DNA from 3 places in the Pelomonas margarita genome. Region 1 is predicted to be linked to each of the others. Evidence: riboswitches for the same ligand, from Rfam matches in the RefSeq annotation. Region 1 holds a riboswitch; each other region holds the start of a gene.
What was found. Region 1 has a riboswitch for S-adenosylhomocysteine ahead of ACG0Z3_RS11655 (MFS transporter). Riboswitches for the same ligand answer to the same signal wherever they lie in the genome.
Positions count from the first base shown of each region.

Region 2: linked by a shared signal. The riboswitch ahead of ahcY (adenosylhomocysteinase) and the one ahead of ACG0Z3_RS11655 (MFS transporter) in region 1 are both predicted to bind S-adenosylhomocysteine.
Region 3: linked by a shared signal. The riboswitch ahead of metH (methionine synthase) and the one ahead of ACG0Z3_RS11655 (MFS transporter) in region 1 are both predicted to bind S-adenosylhomocysteine.

Region 1 is NZ_JBIGHW010000005.1:183,075-188,960, forward strand. It holds gene kynA (tryptophan 2,3-dioxygenase) at 1-699, shown strand, start outside; gene ACG0Z3_RS11645 (aminopeptidase P family protein) at 751-2,568, shown strand; gene ACG0Z3_RS11650 (DUF3616 domain-containing protein) at 2,565-3,467, shown strand; gene ACG0Z3_RS11655 (MFS transporter) at 3,464-4,660, opposite strand; S-adenosyl-L-homocysteine riboswitch at 4,674-4,751, opposite strand; gene ACG0Z3_RS11660 (NAD(P)/FAD-dependent oxidoreductase) at 4,825-5,886, shown strand, end outside.
Region 2 is NZ_JBIGHW010000010.1:121,330-127,215, reverse strand. It holds gene ACG0Z3_RS17490 (TlyA family RNA methyltransferase) at 1-474, opposite strand, end outside; gene ahcY (adenosylhomocysteinase) at 562-1,980, opposite strand; S-adenosyl-L-homocysteine riboswitch at 2,054-2,131, opposite strand; gene ppk2 (polyphosphate kinase 2) at 2,168-3,346, opposite strand; gene ACG0Z3_RS17475 (DNA glycosylase AlkZ-like family protein) at 3,430-4,521, opposite strand; gene yajC (preprotein translocase subunit YajC) at 4,665-4,994, shown strand; gene secD (protein translocase subunit SecD) at 5,055-5,886, shown strand, end outside.
Region 3 is NZ_JBIGHW010000009.1:65,592-71,477, reverse strand. It holds gene ACG0Z3_RS16330 (GntR family transcriptional regulator) at 1-199, opposite strand, end outside; gene ACG0Z3_RS16325 (HD-GYP domain-containing protein) at 287-1,489, opposite strand; S-adenosyl-L-homocysteine riboswitch at 1,573-1,643, shown strand; gene metH (methionine synthase) at 1,663-4,356, shown strand; gene ACG0Z3_RS16315 (glycine zipper 2TM domain-containing protein) at 4,473-5,066, shown strand; gene ACG0Z3_RS16310 (YifB family Mg chelatase-like AAA ATPase) at 5,063-5,886, opposite strand, start outside.

The sequences.
Region 1 (5,886 bases):
TTCATCGTGCAGCACCAGACCTCGGAGCTGTGGATGAAGCTGATGCTTCACGAGCTGCAGGCGGCGGTCGCCCACGTCGCGGCGGAACGTCTGCCCGAGGCCTTCAAGATGTTGGCGCGCGTCTCGCGCATCATGGAACAGCTCGTGCATGCCTGGGATGTGCTGGCCACGATGACACCGCCCGAGTACAGCGCCATCCGTCCCTACCTCGCCAAGAGCAGCGGCTTCCAGAGCGCGCAGTACCGGCGCATCGAGTTCATGCTGGGCAACAAGAACCCGGCCATGCTCAAGCCCCACGAGCACCGCGCCGACCTGCTGGCCCAGGTGCAGGCCGCCTACGAGGCCCCGTCGTTGTACGACGAGGTGCTGCAGCTGATGGCCCGCCGCGGCATCGCCGTGCCGGCCTCGCACACGCAGCGCGACTGGACACAGCCCTACGCCGCCGCCGACGGCGTCAAGGACGCCTGGCTCACCGTCTACCGCGCGCCGCAGCAGCACTGGGACCTCTACCAAATGGGCGAGGAGCTGGTGGACTTGGAAGATGCGTTCCGGCTCTGGCGCTTCCGCCATGTCACGACGGTGGAGCGCGTCATCGGCTTCAAGCGCGGCACCGGCGGCACCGGCGGCGTCAGCTACCTGCGCAAGATGCTGGAGGTGGTGCTCTTCCCGGAACTGTGGGCATTACGAACGGAGCTCTGAGGGCCCAAACCTAGAATCGGCGCACCGTTGCTGCCGACAAGGTCCGCCACCATGGACGCCCGAACCTCCACCACCCGCCTACGCATCGAACGCCTGCGCGATGCCCTGATCGCCACCGGCACCCACGCCGTGCTGGTGCCGTCCGCCGACCCGCACCTCTCCGAGTACCTGCCGCAGCGCTGGCAGGGCCGGGAATGGGCCTCCGGTTTCACTGGCTCCATGGGCAACCTGGTCGTCACGCGGGACGGCGCCGCGCTGTTCGCCGACAGCCGCTACTGGGCACAGGCCGAGGTGCAGCTGGCCGGCAGCGGCATCGCGCTGGAGAAAACCACGTCCGGCGCCTCCACGCAGTACATCGACTGGATCGCCACCCACCTGCAGCCCGGTCAGGCCCTGGCCGTCGACGGCCAGGTGCTGGGTCTGGCGCTTGCCAAGGCGCTACGCGCCGGCCTGAGCGCCAAGGGCGTTGCGCTGCGCACCGACCTGGACCTGGTCCAGCAGGCCTGGGACGACCGCCCCGGCCTGCCCACCGAGCCCGTCTACGAGCACCTGCCGCCGCAGGCCGCCGTCACGCGTGTCGACAAGCTGGCCCGCGTGCGCGCGGCCATGGCCGGCATCGGCGCCACGCACCACCTGGTGTCCACCGTCGACGACGTCGCCTGGCTGCTGAACCTGCGCGGCAGCGACGTGGAGTGCAACCCCGTCTTCATCGCCCACCTGCTGCTGGATGCGGCCGGTGGCCGCCTTTTCATCGCCGACGGCAAGGTTCCCGCCGACCTGAGCGCGCGCCTGGCGGCCGACGGCATCCAGCTCGCGCCGTACGGCGAGGCTGCCGGCGCGCTGGCCGCACTGCCGGCGCAGGCCGCGCTGCTGATCGACCCCCGCCGCGTCACGCTGGGCCTGCGTGAGGCCGCGCCAGCCGGCGTGAAACTGATCGAGCAGATCAACCCCAGCACGCTGTTCAAGAGCCGCAAGACCCCGGCCGAGGCCGTCTTCATCCGCCAGGCCATGGCCGAGGACGGCGCAGCCATGTGCGAGTTCTACGCCGAGTTCGAGGCCTCGCTCGCGCGTGGCGAGCGCTGGAGCGAGCTGGACGTGGACGAGCGCCTCACCGCCGCGCGCCGCAAGCGCCCCGGCTTCGTGGGGCTGTCGTTCTCCACCATCGCCGGCTGGCAGGCCAACGGCGCCCTGCCCCACTACCGCGCGCTGCCCGAGTCCTTCGCCCACATCGACGGCGACGGCCTGCTGCTGATCGACTCCGGCGGCCAGTACCTGGGCGGCACGACCGACATCACCCGCGTGTGGCCCATCGGCAGCGTCAGCGCCGCGCAGAAGCGCGACTACACGCTGGTGCTCAAGGGCACCATCGCGCTGTCCGCCACGCGCTTTCCGCGCGGCACGCTGAGCCCCATGCTGGACGCCATAGCCCGCGCGCCGCTGTGGCAGCACGGCCTGGACTACGGCCACGGCACCGGTCACGGCGTGGGCTACTTCATGAACGTGCACGAGGGCCCGCAGAGCATCAGCAAAGCCATCCCCGAGCCCACGATGGCGATGGAGCCCGGCATGATCACGTCCATCGAACCCGGCCTGTACCGGCCTGGCCAGTGGGGTGTGCGCATCGAGAACCTGGTGCTCAACGTGGCCATCGACACACCCGAGCACAACGCCTTCGGCGAGATGCTGGCCTTCGAGACGCTGACGCTGTGCCCTATCGATACGCGCTGCATCGACCTGAGCCTGATGCGCGCTGACGAACTTGTCTGGCTGAACAGCTACCACGCCACCGTGCGCGAGCGCCTACAGCCACTGGTGAGCGGCGCGGCACTGGCCTGGCTGCTGGCCCGCACCGAGCCGCTGGCTGCATGATGGCCGCGCTGGCCCTCGCGCTGGTGGCCGGCTCGGCCGTGCAGCATGTGGGCCTGAGCGACGCGTCGGCCGGCATCGCGCTGGACGACGCGCACTTCGTCGTCGCCAACGACGAGCACAACCGCCTCGTCATCTACCGCCGGGGCCTGCCTGCCGCGGTGCGTGAGGTGGACCTCAGCGCCTTCCTGGGCGCCCGCAAGGAAGCCGACCTCGAAGGCGCAGCCCGCGTCGGCAGCCGCCTCTACTGGATTGCCTCGCATGCCCGCAACGCCAAGGGCAAGGTGCGTGAGGACCGGCAGCGCTTCTTCGCTACCGACATCGGCGCCGGCCCCACCGTGCGCGCCGTCGGCACGCCCTACACGCGGCTGCTGGACGACCTGATCGCATCGCCCGCGCTGGCTGCACTGAAGCTGGCCGACGCAGCCCGGCTGGCACCCGAACTGCCCGGCGGCTTCAACATCGAGGGCCTGGCCGAAGGGCCGCAGGGCAGCCTGCTGATCGGCCTGCGCAACCCGCTGCACCGGGGCCGCGCGCTGCTGATCCCGCTGCTGAACCCGGCTGAGCTCGTCGTGCCCGGCGGCGGGCCGGCACGCTTCGGCAGCGCGCTCACGCTGGATCTGGCCGGCCTGGGCGTGCGCAGCCTGGAGCGGCTGGCCAACGGCAGCTACCTGATCGCCGCCGGCCTGCCGGGCGATGGCGGCCGCTTCCAGCTTTTTCACTGGACCGGGCGCGCGGGCGACACCCCACAGGCCACGTCGCTGGACCTGGGCGACCTGCGCCCCGAAGGCCTGTTCGCCTGGCCTGACGGCCGCTTGACGCTGCTCAGCGACGATGGCTCGCTGCACAAGGACCTCCCCGAAGCGCGCCAGCGCTTTCGCGCTGTCGAGATCAGGCCTTAGGCACGCCCCGGCACCGCCTGCACGGCCGGATAACGCCACACCAGTGCCGCGCTCACCAGCAGCTGCAGCCCCACGCCGCAGAACACCGGCACCGCGCCGGCATCGCCATCCAGGAAGGGCGCCACCAGCTGCGTGCCCAGGGCCCCGGCCGCCAGCAACGCCAGCACCAGCAGCGCCGTCGCACGGCCCATCTGCGCGGGCGGCACGGCCAGCGCGTCGACAAAGGTGGCCGGCCCCCGCAGAGCCAACGCGCCGCAGAAGCACATCCAGTAGGCCGCCACCGCCGCGTAGGTCAGCATGCCCAAAGCGGCGCCGGCCAGCGCCAGCCCACAGGCCAGTACCTGCAGCGAGGCCCCCAGCCGCACGATGCGCGCATGGCCCAGACGCTTTGACAGCCGACCTGACTGCGACGCACCCAGCATGAACGAGCCCACGCCCAGCACCTGCAGCAGCGGGAAGGCCTGCGGGCCCAGGCCCAGCGCGTGGTGCAGCAGCTGCGGCGCACTGGCCAGGAAGGTCAGCAGCGCGCCGATGCACAGCGCATGCGACAGGGCCAGGCGCAGGTAGCTGCGGTTGCGCAGGATGGTGGCGTAGCTGGCATCGTGGTCAAGGTTGAGCCCGGGCAGCTCGCGCGGCGCGATCTTCACCACCCAGGGCAACACCAGCAGCGACAGCGCCGCCAGCACCCAGAAGGTGCCGCGCCAGTCCACCACCTGCAGCATCAGCGCGCCCAGCACGGGGCCGGCCGCCGGCACGATGGCTTCCACCATCGAGATGGCGGCGATGCCGCGCACGACATCGGCATCGCCCAGCGTGGCGCGCACGACAGTGGGCGCCACGACGGTGGCCGCCGCCGCCGCCACGCCCTGCAGCAGCCGGCACAGCAGCAGCCACTCGATGCCCGGCGCCATCGCGCAGCCCAGACTGGTCAGCGCCAGCAGCGCCAGGCCGATCTGCAGGCACCGGCGCGGGCCCAGCCGGTTCAGCAGCTCGCCCCATAGCAGCTGCGCGCCGGCCAGGCCGGCGAGGTAGACGGCCACGGTGGCCTGAGCCAACGACACGCTGATACCCATGCCCAGCTGCAAGGCGGGCACGGCGGGCAGGTAGAGATCCATCGCGGCCATGCTGACGCCTGTGACGAAGGCCAACGGCAGGATGGTGCGTATGGACGCGGAAGGAGGGATAGCAGACACGAACAGCCCTGGTTCACAGAGGGCGCCCTTGTCCCGTCGTCGGCACCGAGCGTGGCGGAGACCGGGCTCCGTCGCAGCACCCCTCGGCGGGACGTCACCGCCACGCGGTGTGGCCGGATTCTAGGATCCTGCCGGGCTCGGGGTCGGGTGCTAGGCTCACCGGCATGGATCAAGTGGACATTGCCGTCATCGGCGCGGGCGTCGTGGGCCTGGCCATCGCGCGCGAACTGGCGCTGCGCGGCCGTGAGGTCGTCGTGATCGAAGCGGCCGGCGCCATCGGCACCGGCATCTCGTCGCGCAACAGCGAGGTCATCCACGCCGGGCTCTACTACCCGGCCGGCAGCCTGAAGGCGCGGCTGTGCGTGCGCGGCAAGGCACTGCTGTACGACTATTGCGCTGCGCGGGGCATCGCGCACCGGCGCTGCGGCAAGCTGGTCGTCGCGACACGGCCCGAGGACGTCGTGCGGCTGCAAGCGCTCGCCGCCAGCGGCGCCGCCAACGGCGTGGACGATCTGCGCCTGCTGGCACGCGCCGAAACGCTGGCCCTGGAGCCCGCGCTGCAGGCCGCAGGCGCGCTGCTGTCGCCGTCCAGCGGCATCGTCGACAGCCATGGCCTGATGACGGCGCTGCTGGGCGATGCCGAGCAGGCCGGCGCCATGCTGGCGCTGGCCAGCCCGGTGACCGGCGGCCGGCGTGACGGCGACGGCTGGCGGCTGCAGGTCGGCAGCGACTTCGCGATAGGGGCGCGGGTCGTCATCAACGCGGCGGGGCTGTTCGCAGCGCAGGTGGCGGCGTCGCTGGGCACACCGGCGCCGGCCTTGCGTTTCGCGCGTGGCCACTACTTCTCGCTGGCCGGGCGGGCGCCCTTCTCGCGCCTGATCTACCCGCTGCCGGTGGACGGCGGCCTGGGCGTGCACCTGACACTGGACCTGGGCGGCCAGGCGCGCTTCGGCCCCGATGTGCAGTGGCTGCCCGACACCGACCCCGCCACGCTGGCCTACGCCGTCGACCCGGCGCTGGCACCTGCGTTCGAGGCCGAGGTGCGCGGCTACTGGCCCGGCCTGCCGGCCGGCGCGCTGCAGCCGGCCTACAGCGGCATCCGGCCCAAGCTGGGTGGCCCGGGCGAGGCCGCGCCGGACTTCCGCATCGACACCGGCACGCCGGGCCTGGTGCAGCTGTTCGGCATCGAGTCGCCCGGGCTGACGGCCGCGCTCGCGCTGGCCGAG
Region 2 (5,886 bases), on a different contig from region 1:
CAGGTCGCCCACGATGAGCGTGAAGCCGCCCGTGGGTGAGTGCGGGCGCAGTGCGTCGAGCTCGCGCACGTGCACGCCTTCCAGTGCGGTGACGCGTGGGTCTGCCTGCAGCCGCGCATGCAGCTGCCCGTGGCCCACATCCACGCCCACCACGTGGCGCACGCCGTTGGCCAGCAGGCAGTCGGTGAAGCCACCGGTGCTCTGGCCCAGGTCGAGCACGGTGTGGTCGGTCAGATCCAGGCCCGCGCGGGCCAGCGCGCCTTCCAGCTTGAGCCCGCCGCGCGACACGTAGCGCAGCTCCGCGTCGTCGGTGACGCGCAGCTGCGCCGTCTCGGGCAGGTCCTCGCCGGCCTTTTTCAGTGCGGCCCAGCCGGTGGGCGCAGCCCATTCGGCTGCGCCGTTCGCGATGAGGCGCTGGGCCACCGAGCGGGTCGGGGCCAGGCCTTGGGCGACGAGGAGCTGGTCAGCGCGCATGTCAGCGGCGCCCGGCCGCCCGAAGGCGCTGACGCGCTCCCTCGGGGGGCAGCGAACGGAGTGAGCGTGGGGGCTGCATGGCTTGGATCAGTAGCGGTAGGTGTTGGCCTTGAACGGGCCGGCCTTGCTCACGCCGATGTAGGCCGCCTGCTCGTCGGTCAGTTGCGACAGCTGCGCGTTCAGCGTGGTCAGCTGCAGCAGGGCGACCTTCTCGTCCAGGTGCTTGGGCAGCACGTAGACCTTGCCGGCTTCGTAGCGCTCCTTGTGGGCGAACAGCTCGATCTGGGCAATGGTCTGGTTGGCGAACGACGAGCTCATCACGTAGCTCGGGTGGCCCGTGCCGCAGCCCAGGTTCACCAGGCGGCCCTTGGCCAGCAGGATGATGCGCTTGCCATCCGGGAAGATGACGTGGTCGACCTGCGGCTTGATCTCGTCCCAGGTGCAGTTCTCGATGGACGCGACGTCGATCTCGTTGTCGAAGTGGCCAATGTTGCAGACGATGGCGTTGTTCTTCATCGCCTCCATGTGCTCGCGGCGGATGACGTTCTTGTTGCCTGTGGCGGTCACGAAGATGTCGGCCTTGTCGGCGGCGTATTCCATCGTCACGACGCGGTAGCCTTCCATCGCGGCCTGCAGCGCGCAGATGGGGTCGATCTCAGTCACCCAGACCTGGGCCGACAGCGCGCGCAGCGCCTGCGCCGAGCCCTTGCCCACGTCGCCGTAGCCCGCCACGACGGCGATCTTGCCGGCCACCATCACGTCGGTGGCGCGCTTGATGGCGTCCACCAGGCTTTCGCGGCAGCCGTAGAGGTTGTCGAACTTGCTCTTCGTGACGGAGTCGTTCACGTTGATGGCCCGGAACTGCAGCGTGCCCTTGGCCGCCATCTCGTTCAGGCGCAGCACGCCGGTGGTGGTTTCTTCCGTCACGCCGATGATCTCGGCCGCCTTGCGGGTGTACCAGGTGCCGTCTTCGGCAACCTTCTTCTTGATGGCGGCGAACAGGATGCGCTCTTCCTCGCTGCCGGGGTTGGCCAGCACGGACAGGTCCTTCTCGGCCTTCTGACCCAGGTGCATCAGCAGCGTCGCGTCGCCACCGTCGTCCAGGATCATGTTGGGGCCTTCGCCCGGCTCGCCCTTGCCGGCGAATTCGAAGATGCGGTGGGTGTAGTCCCAGTAGTCCTCCAGCGTCTCGCCCTTGTAGGCGAACACGGGCGTGCCGACGGCAGCAAGCGCGGCGGCGGCGTGATCCTGCGTCGAGAAGATGTTGCACGAAGCCCAGCGCACTTCGGCGCCCAGCGCCTGCAGCGTCTCGACCAGTACGGCCGTCTGGATGGTCATGTGCAGCGAGCCGGTGACGCGCGCACCCTTCAGCGGCTGCGACGCGGCGTATTCGCGCCGAATAGCCATCAGCGCCGGCATCTCGTGCTCGGCGATCTTGATTTCCTTGCGGCCCCAGTCGGCCAGCGACAGGTCCTTGACGATGTGGGCGGGGAGGTTGGCGGTCATGACGGCTCCTTCAGGGAATGAAGCCGCTGGCGCGTGCCGGAGGAGAGTACATGGCTCACCCCGACCGTCGGTCAGCGGGTGAGCGCAGTTGCAGGGTGTCTGTTCCGAGCCTGGCCTCAAGGGTGCTGAGGTTGCAACGCTCCTCGGAAGCCACAGATTCTAGCGATGCTCGGCGTCGCGTGCGCGCTCAGCTCGCGCCACCCCCTGCCAACAAATCGTCGCCCGGCATGGAAACGAGTGCCGGCCGCCCGACGATGAGCGGGTCCACGGCGCCCACGCGCTCGGGTTTGCGCTCGGCGTAGGGCAGGCGGTTCAGCACGAAGCGCATCGCGTTCAGGCGTGCGCGCTTCTTGCAATCGCTCTTGATGACGGTCCAGGGCGCGTCGGACGTGTCGCAGTGCAGGAACATCGCCTCCTTGGCGCGTGTGTAGTCGTCCCACTTGTCCAGGCTGGCCATGTCGATGGGGCTGAGCTTCCACTGCTTGAGCGGGTGCAGCTTGCGCTCCTTGAAGCGGCGGCGCTGCTCGGCGCGGCTGACCGAGAACCAGAATTTGAACAGGTGGATGCCCGAGCGCACCAGTTGGCGCTCGAACTCCGGCGTCTGGCGCAGGAACTCCTGGTATTCCGTCTCGGAGCAAAAGCCCATGACCCGCTCGACGCCGGCACGGTTGTACCAGCTGCGGTCGAACAGCACGATCTCGCCGGCTGTCGGCAGGTGGGACACGTAGCGCTGGAAGTACCACTGGCCGCGTTCCACCTCGCTGGGCTTCTCCAGTGCCACGACGCGGGCGCCGCGCGGGTTGAGGTGCTCCATGAAGCGCTTGATGGTGCCGCCCTTGCCGGCCGCGTCGCGCCCCTCGAAGAGGATGACGACGCGTGCGCCGGTTTCCTTCACCCAGGCCTGCAGCTTCAGAAGTTCCATTTGCAGCCGGTACTTCTGTTTCTCGTAGTTCCTGCGCGAGAGCAGGTTCTTGTACGGATAGCCGCCCTGGCGCCAGCGCGGGTTCAACGCAGTGTCGACGTCCGCCTCCGCCTCGGGGGTGATGGCGTCCTCGTGCTGGCGCAGCGCGCGACGCAGATGGCGGCGCTCGTCGGGCGAGCTGCCGTCCAGCAGCGTGGCCAGATCCTCCGCCAGTGCCTGCGGGCCGGCATCGCCCTGCTGGTGGCGGCGTAGCAGCTCGGCCAGCGTCTCGCTGCCCATGGCCTGGTGGCGCGTGGTGGCGCGGGCGACGCGGTGCTTCTCCAGCCCGGCCGCATCCAGCCGGGGCGAGGTGTCGCCGGCCGTGGTGCGGCGGGCGCTGCTGCGTCGCGGGGTCGGGCGAGCGGGGTCGGCGCTGCGGGCGCGGGGCGGGGTGGGCATAGGCATCGCTCCTCTTGATGACGGTTGGATGACGATGCTGCGCGCGGCCGTGCCGGCCCGGCTTGATCGCGGTCAAGACCGTGGGGGCTTCAGCCGCCCAGGCCGAGGAAGTCGTGCAGGCGTGCCACCTCGGCGTCCAGCGCCGGAGCAAAGGCGGCCTCGCGCGGCGGCTTGCCGGCCACATAGCCGACGTCGACCGTCAGCGCGCCGCCTTTCACGCTGGCATTGGCCCAGCCGATGACCTGGTCGCGCCACAACAGCGGCAGCGCGTAGTGGCCGCGCACCCGCTTGGGCGCCGGTGTGTAGGCCTCGAAGCGATAGGCCCAGCCCCACAGCAGCTCGAAGCGGCGGCGGTCCCACACCACGGGGTCGAAGGGCGCCAGCAGCCGCACCTGCGTCGGGATGCGCCAGCCTTGCCGGGGGTCTTCGTCGGCGGGCCAGTACCAGTCCACGCCGTCCACGTGGGCATGTGCCAGCCGCGCCTTGGCCCGGGCCAGCGTGGGCTTGCGCAGCGCCTGCCACTGGCGGGCGCCGCCGGCCAGCATGCTGATCAGCGTTGACAGGCTGCCGGCTGGCAGAGGCGCGTACTTCTGAATCACCGCATCGGCCAGCGCGTCCATCGCGGCCTGCGGGTCGGTTGGCGGCTGCCAGGGGTGTGCGAGGCGGTAGACGCGCGTGCCGTTGTCGCGTCGCACCACATCCAGATGGCCGCGGAAGTGGAGGCCGTCCAGCAACTCGGTCGACAGCCGGCTGTTGCCGCCAAACCAGTTCTTCACCGGGCCGTGACCCAGTGCCGCATCCACCTCGGCAGGGTGGGCCTCGCCCAGCCGCTCGACCTCCGCCAGCACGGCACGAGCGAGCTGCCAGCGCGCGGCATCCCATTCGCGGCGCGCGGTGCGCGGGTGCATGAGCGCGCGCAGCGCCGGCGTCACGAAGCCGTAGTTGATGAAGAAGTCTTCCTGCAGGTCGAGCCTGGGGTAGCGGCGCTCCAGATCGCCGGCCCGGTAGCCCTTGACGCGGTGGCGCAGCGTGAGGTCCTGGGCTCGTGCCGGCGCGCGCAGCGGGTCGGCCTGTACGAATCCGCCCAGGCGCTCCACGGCCGCCATTAGCGTGGCGGGGGCGAACAGGCTGCGCGCGACGGCGTGGCGGCGCAGCGCCGCGAGGTCGGGGGAGGCGTTCATGCGGGGCGGCGGCGGCCGGCGAGGCGGGGGTGTTCCAGGTTAGCAGGCGGGCGGATCGTCCCGCGCCCCGGCACTAGAATCCAAGGTTGCTTTGCGGTGGCCGCAGCCGCCCGACGAGCGATCAGATCTTCAAGGAAATCAACGTGTTCATCTCCAACGCCTACGCCCAGGCCGCCGCTCCGGCCGCCAGTACCGAGTCCGGCCTCCTCGGCATGCTGCCGCTGGTGCTGATGTTTGTGGTGCTCTATTTCGTCATGATCCGGCCGCAGATGAAGCGCCAGAAGGAGCACAAGGCCATGATCGAGGCGATCGCCAAGGGCGACGAGGTCGTGACGGCCGGCGGCATCCTCGGCAAGGTCAGCAAGCTGGGCGACAACTTCATCCACATCGAAGTCGCCAACGGCGTTGAGCTGCAGCTGCAGCGCAGCGCCATCACCCAGGTTCTCCCTAAAGGGTCCGTCAAGGCAGCTTGAAGTAAGCCGGCGCGACGCCACCTCCGGGTGCCCGCTGCGGCGCTGATCAGAAAGTCTCGAATGAACCGCTATCCGCTCTGGAAGTACGCGATCCTGCTCGTCGCGTTGCTGATCGGCACGCTCTACACCCTGCCCAACTTCTTCGGCGAAGCGCCGGCGGTGCAGGTGTCCAGCGGCAAGGTGACCGTCAAGGTCGACGCCTCGATGCAGGAACGCGTTGAGGCCGCGCTGAAGGCCGCCGGCGTCCAGGCGGACTATGTGCAGTTCGACGGCAACTCCGTCAAGGCCCGCTTCGGCGACACCGACACGCAGCTCAAGGCCAAGGACGCGATCAGTAAGGCGCTGAATCCCAACCCGGCCGATCCGTCCTACATCGTTGCGCTCAACCTGCTGTCGCGCTCGCCGCAGTGGCTGAAGGCGCTGCATGCCAACCCGATGTACCTGGGCCTGGACCTGCGCGGCGGCGTGCACTTCCTGATGCAGGTCGACATGAAGGCGGCCCTCACCAAGAAGGCCGAATCGCTGACCGGCGACGTGCGCACCCTGCTGCGCGAGAAGAACATCCGCCATGCCGGCATCAGCCGCGACGGCAACACCGTGGTTGTGGCCTTTCGCGACGCCGCGCAGCGCACGGCAGCGCAGGCGCTGCTGAAAGACCAGCTGTCCGACATCGTCTGGACCCCGCAGGGCGACGGCAGCGAGCTGCGCCTGAACGGCGAGCTGTCGCCGCAGGCGCGCACCGCCACGCAGGACGCAGCAATCAAGCAGAACATCACGACGCTGCACAACCGCGTCAATGAACTCGGCGTGGCCGAACCCATCATCCAGCAGCAGGGCGCCGACCGCGTCGTCGTGCAGTTGCCGGGTGTGCAGGACACCGCCAAGGCCAAGG
Region 3 (5,886 bases), on a different contig from region 1:
CGCCCTCGGCCTCCAGGTCCAGGTAGGCCCGCTTCACCGTGATGACGCTGACCTTCAGGTCAGCCGCCAGCGCACGGATGGACGGCAGCTCCTTGCCCGGCGGCCAGTCTCCGGCGGCCACGCGCTGGCGGATCTGCTCAGTGATCTGCAGATACATCGGCCGCGCGTCGACCTGGGAGATGAGGAGGCTGCTGTGCATATTGTGTATACACAGAATATCTTCCTGGCCGTGTGAACGCAAGCCCACTGACGGATGGGGCTGAGCGCCGGGCGGCTGGGCGAGGGGCTACAGCTTCAGCAATGCGTCCAGGTTGACCCGCAGCTTCAGCTCCACCGGCGCGAGGCTGGCGGCAATGGCCTGCGTGGCCAGTCGGGTGTCGCGCGGCACGGGGGTGGACAGTGGGCTGCCGCTCTTGCCGATCAGCACCGCCACCAGCGGCTCGTTGGCGCTGTAGCCGCGCTTGAACACCATGCCCACCTCGCCGTTGGCCAGCCGCACGATGGTGCCGGGCGGGTACAGGCCTACGGCCTTGATGAGGGCGGCGCCGGCCTCGTCAGGCTGGCCCAGTTCGTCCAGGAACACGGCGCGGGCCGCCGAGGCGCCGCTCATGGCCGTGCGGCTGCGGCGCGGGGACAGACGGGCGCCGAACAGGTCGATGCGGCGCAGCAGCCGCGCGAGCTTCTCGCCGTCGCTGCGGGCGGCCAGCGGGCCGGGGCCGGCGTCGTGGTGCAGGCGCACAGCGGTCAGCCAGACCTCGTCGGTCACACCGGCCTGGGCCAGCCGCTGCGCGGCGCGCTCGCCGTGGGCGCTGAGCGCGTGGCGCTGGGTGGGCGTGGCGCGGTCGGTCTGGCTGGCTAGGCGGTCATGCGCGGTGCTGGCACCGAGGTTCATCGTCAGCGCGGCGTTGTGCAGCGTCTCGCGCAGCGGCGCGGGCAGTTGCAGCTGCTGGGCGACGAGTTCGCACAGCGCCAGCGTCAGCAGCGCGTGGCGGGCGCTGTAGTCCTCGAAGGCCTGGCTGGTCTCGAACACCAGCAGCATCAGCGTGGCGTCGGGCTGGGCGTGCAGGCGCTTCAGCGCGGCGTCGCGCAGCAGGGCCACGCGGGCGGGGAAGTCGTTGTGCTCGCCATCGCGCAGCAGGTGGTGGGTGTGCAGCAGCAGGTCCGACCAGGCCTCCCGCGCGCCTGGCTCCGGCCGAGGGGCGGACGGCGGCTCCAGGCGGAAGCTGGCGTCGGCCTTGGCGATGTCGGCGATTGGCACGTCCTGCATCACCAGCGTGTCCAGCCGGTGGGCCAGCGCGCGCTGGTATTCCACGGTGTCTGCCGTGTTGACCCAGGCGCCGCCGGCCATGAGGCTGCGCACCAACGGCGAGTCGCGCAGCACTTGGCCGCGTGCGAACAGCAGCTTGCCGCCAGCGTCGAACAGGTCGTAGGGCAGCGTCATGCCCAGGCGCAGCGTGTGGGCGGGCAGGGGAATGAGGTCGGCGGCCATGGCGCCGCGGATTCTGCGGGGCCTTCGGGGGCTGCGACCCGCTCTTGAGCCCTGGCGAAGGCCTCGCTGCGTAGAATTCCCGGCTCTCCGAGGAGCGCTGCGACGGGTGTTCGGCCTGCCAGGCTCGGATATCGACGAACGGCGCTCATCGACCCTCAGCCCGAGCCGCCTCGATGACCATTTCGCCGCCCCCCCTGAAGCTCTCCGGCCTGGAGCCTGTCGCCATTGGCGAGGGCTCGCTGTTCGTCAATATCGGCGAGCGCACCAACGTCACCGGTTCCAAGGCCTTCGCCCGAATGATCCTGGCCGGCCAGTTCGAGGAGGCGCTGGCCGTGGCCCGCCAGCAGGTGGAGAACGGCGCCCAGGTCATCGACGTGAACATGGACGAGGCCATGCTGGACAGCCAGGCCGCCATGGTGCGCTTCCTGAACCTGATGGCCAGCGAGCCCGAGATCGCCCGCGTGCCGGTGATGGTGGACTCGTCCAAGTGGAGCGTCATTGAGGCGGGCCTGAAGTGCATCCAGGGCAAGGGCATCGTCAACTCCATCTCGCTGAAGGAAGGCGAGGACGAGTTCCGGCGCCAGGCGCGGCTGGTGAAGCGCTACGGCGCGGCGGCCGTCGTCATGGCGTTCGACGAGCAGGGCCAGGCCGACACCTTCGCCCGCAAGACCGAGATCTGCGCGCGGGCCTACCGCGTCCTCGTCGACGAGGTGGACTTCCCGCCCGAGGACATCATCTTCGACCCCAACATCTTCGCGATCGCGACGGGCATCGAGGAGCACGACAACTACGCGGTGGACTTCATCGAGGCTACGCGCTGGATCAAGCAGAACCTGCCCGGGGCGAAGGTGTCGGGCGGCGTGTCCAACGTGTCGTTCAGCTTCCGCGGCAACGAGCCGGTGCGCGAGGCCATCCACACGGTGTTCCTGTACCACGCCATCCAGGCGGGCATGGACATGGGCATCGTCAACGCTGGCATGGTGGGCGTCTATGACGACCTGGACGCCGAGCTGCGCGAGCGCGTTGAAGACGTGGTGCTGAACCGCCGGCCCGATGCGGGCGAGCGCCTGATCGAGATCGCCGACCGCGCCAAGAGCGCCGGCAAGGACGACTCGGCCCGCCTGGCCTGGCGCGCCGGTGACGTCAACGCGCGGCTGAGCCATGCGCTGGTGCATGGCATCACCGACTTCATCGTGGCCGACACCGAGGAGGCCTGGCAGGCCATCAGCGCCAGCGGCGGCCGGCCGCTGCACGTCATCGAGGGCCCGCTGATGGCCGGCATGAACGTGGTGGGCGACCTGTTCGGCCAGGGCAAGATGTTCCTGCCTCAGGTGGTGAAGAGCGCCCGCGTGATGAAGGGCGCCGTTGCCCACCTCGTGCCCTACATCGAAGAAGAAAAGCGCCAGCTGGAAGCGGCCGGTGGCGACGTGAAACCCAAGGGCAAGATCGTCATCGCCACCGTCAAGGGCGATGTGCACGACATCGGCAAGAACATCGTCACGGTGGTCCTGCAGTGCAACAACTACGAGGTCGTGAACATGGGCGTCATGGTGCCGGCCCAGGACATCCTGCGCAAAGCGAAGGAAGAGGGCGCCGACATCATCGGCCTGTCCGGCCTCATCACGCCCAGCCTCGAAGAGATGCAGCACGTCGCCGCCGAGATGCAGCGCGACGACTACTTCCGGTCGCGCCACATGCCGCTGCTGATCGGCGGCGCCACCACCAGCCGCGTGCACACCGCCGTCAAGATCTCGCCGCACTACGACGGCCCGGTGGTCTATGTGCCCGACGCGTCGCGCGCCGTGGGCGTGTGCTCGGAGCTGCTGTCCGACGAGCGCGCGTCCGCCTACATCGCCGAGCTGAAGGCCGACATCGAGAAGACCCGCGCCCTGCACGCCGGCAAGAAGCAGACGCCGCTGGTCACACTGGCCGCCGCCCGCGCCAACGCCGCGCCGCTGGACTTGAGCCGCGTGCCGCCCGCCCCGAAGTTCACCGGGCGTCGCGTGCTGAAGAATCTGGACCTGGCCGAGCTGGCCAAGTACATCGACTGGGGCCCGTTCTTCCAGACCTGGGACCTGGCCGGCCCCTACCCGGCCATCCTGGACGACGAGATCGTCGGCACCGAGGCGCGCAAGGTGTTGGCCGATGCGCAGGCCATGTTGAAAAAGATCATCGACGGCCGCTGGCTGCAGGCGCACGCGGTGTTCGGCCTCTACCCGGCGGCCCGTGAGGGCGACGACATCGCCATCCACAGCGAACCGCCCATGACCTGGCGCGGCCTGCGCATGCAGTCCGAGCGTCCGGTCGTCGATGGCCAGAAGCGCCCCAACCGCTGCCTGTCCGACTTCGTGGCTGAGCAGGGCGACCACATCGGCTTGTTCGCCGTGACGGCCGGCCTGGGCGTGGACAAGAAGGAAGCGCAGTTCCTGGCCGCACATGACGACTACTCGTCCATCATGCTGAAGGCGCTGGCCGACCGCCTCGCCGAAGCTGCGGCTGAGTGGCTGCACGAGCGCGTGCGCCGCGAGTTCTGGGGCTATGCGCCGGGCGAGGCGCTGAGCAACGAGGCGCTGATCGCCGAGCAGTACAGCGGCATCCGCCCGGCGCCGGGCTACCCGGCCTGCCCGGACCACCTCGCCAAGGCCGACCTGTTCAAGGTGCTGGCGCCGGACGAGATCGGCATGGGCCTGACCGACAGCATGGCCATGACGCCAGCCGCCAGCGTCAGCGGCTTCTACCTGGCGCACCCGGATGCGGCCTACTTCAACGTTGGCCGCATCGGCGACGACCAGCTGGCCGACTGGGCCGCGCGCTGCGGCCTGAGCGAGGCCGACGCGCGCCGTGCGCTGGCGCCGCTGCTGGGCTGATCCCGCTCCCGAAGCATCTGCTTACCTTGCGGCCGGCGGGCCAGGGCGCTGTCCTACAGGGGCGCCCGGCGGCGCTGGGCATGCTGACGGCATCTCAAGAACCGTTGGAGTTCCGCATGTCCACTGCCCCCATCAAGGCCCCCCAGATCGTTGCCGGCGTTGCCGTCGTGATGGCGCTGCTCGGCGGCGCCTACGCGGTGGGCCGCTCGCAAGGCGTCGACAGCCCGCCGCCGGCCCAACTGGCCGACGCCCCCGCCGCCACCGGCCCGCAGCGGCAGGCGGCGGCTGATCTGCCGCGTGAACACAGCCGGGAAGACGCCTCGCGCGAGCCGGCGCGCACCGCGCCCGTCGCCGCCAAGCCCGTGGCCGCGGCGCTGTGCCAGGGCTGCGCCCGCGTGACCGCCGTGCACACCGAAACCCGCCGCGGCGAGGCCAGCGGCGTGGGTGCCGTGGGCGGCGCCGTCGTCGGCGGCCTGCTGGGCAACATGGTGGGCGGCGGCAACGGCAAGAAGCTGGCCACCGTGGCCGGCGCCGTGGGCGGCGGCTATGCCGGCAACGAGATCGAGAAGAACCAGAAAAGCTTCACGGTCTGGGTGGTGCAGGTGGAAGAGCGCGACGGCCGCACGCGCCGCTTCGAGCGCCGCGCCGACCCGGGCCTGCGCGTGGGTGAAGAGGTGCGGCTGAGCGAAAACGGCTTCAGTCGCGTCTAAGCGGCGCCGGGCAGCGCGCGGCGCAGCTGGATGGCTTCGGCCACATGGGCCGTGCCGATGAGCTCGGCGCCCGCCAGGTCGGCCACGGTGCGTGCCACGCGCAGCACGCGGTGGAAGCTGCGGGCCGACCAGCCCAGCTTCTCCGCCGAGCGCTCCAGCAGCGCCTTGGCGGCGGGCTCCAGCACGGCGTGGGTGCCCAGGCCCTGCGCCTGCAGCTGGGCGTTGGCCGTGCCCTGGCGCGCCGTCGCCCGCTCGCGCGCGGCCGCCACGCGCCGGGCCACGGCGGCGCTGGGTTCGCCGGGGGCCAGGTCCTGCAGCTCGCGTGGCGGGATCACGGGCACCTCGACGAGCAGGTCGATGCGGTCCAGGAAGGGCCCACTGAGCCTGCCCTGGTAACGCGCCACCTGGTCGGGCGAGCAGCGGCAGGCGCGCAGCGGGTTGCCGAGGTGGCCGCAGGGGCAGGGGTTCATCGCTGCGACGAGTTGGAAGCGCGCCGGGAACTCCGCCTGCCGCGCGGCGCGCGAGATCAGGATGCGGCCGGTCTCCAGCGGCTCGCGCAGCGCCTCCAGCGCGGCTCGCGGGAACTCGGGCAGCTCGTCCAGAAAGAGCACGCCGTGCTGCGCCAGCGAGATCTCGCCGGGCCGGGGCGGTGAGCCGCCGCCCACCAGCGCGACGCTGGAGGCGGAGTGGTGCGGGCTGCGCACCGGCCGCTGGCCCCAGCGGCTGATGTCGAAGTGGCCGGCCAGGCTCAGCACGGCGGCGGATTCCAGCGCGGCTTCGTCGTCCAGCGCCGGCAGCAGGCCGGCCAGGCGCTGGGCCA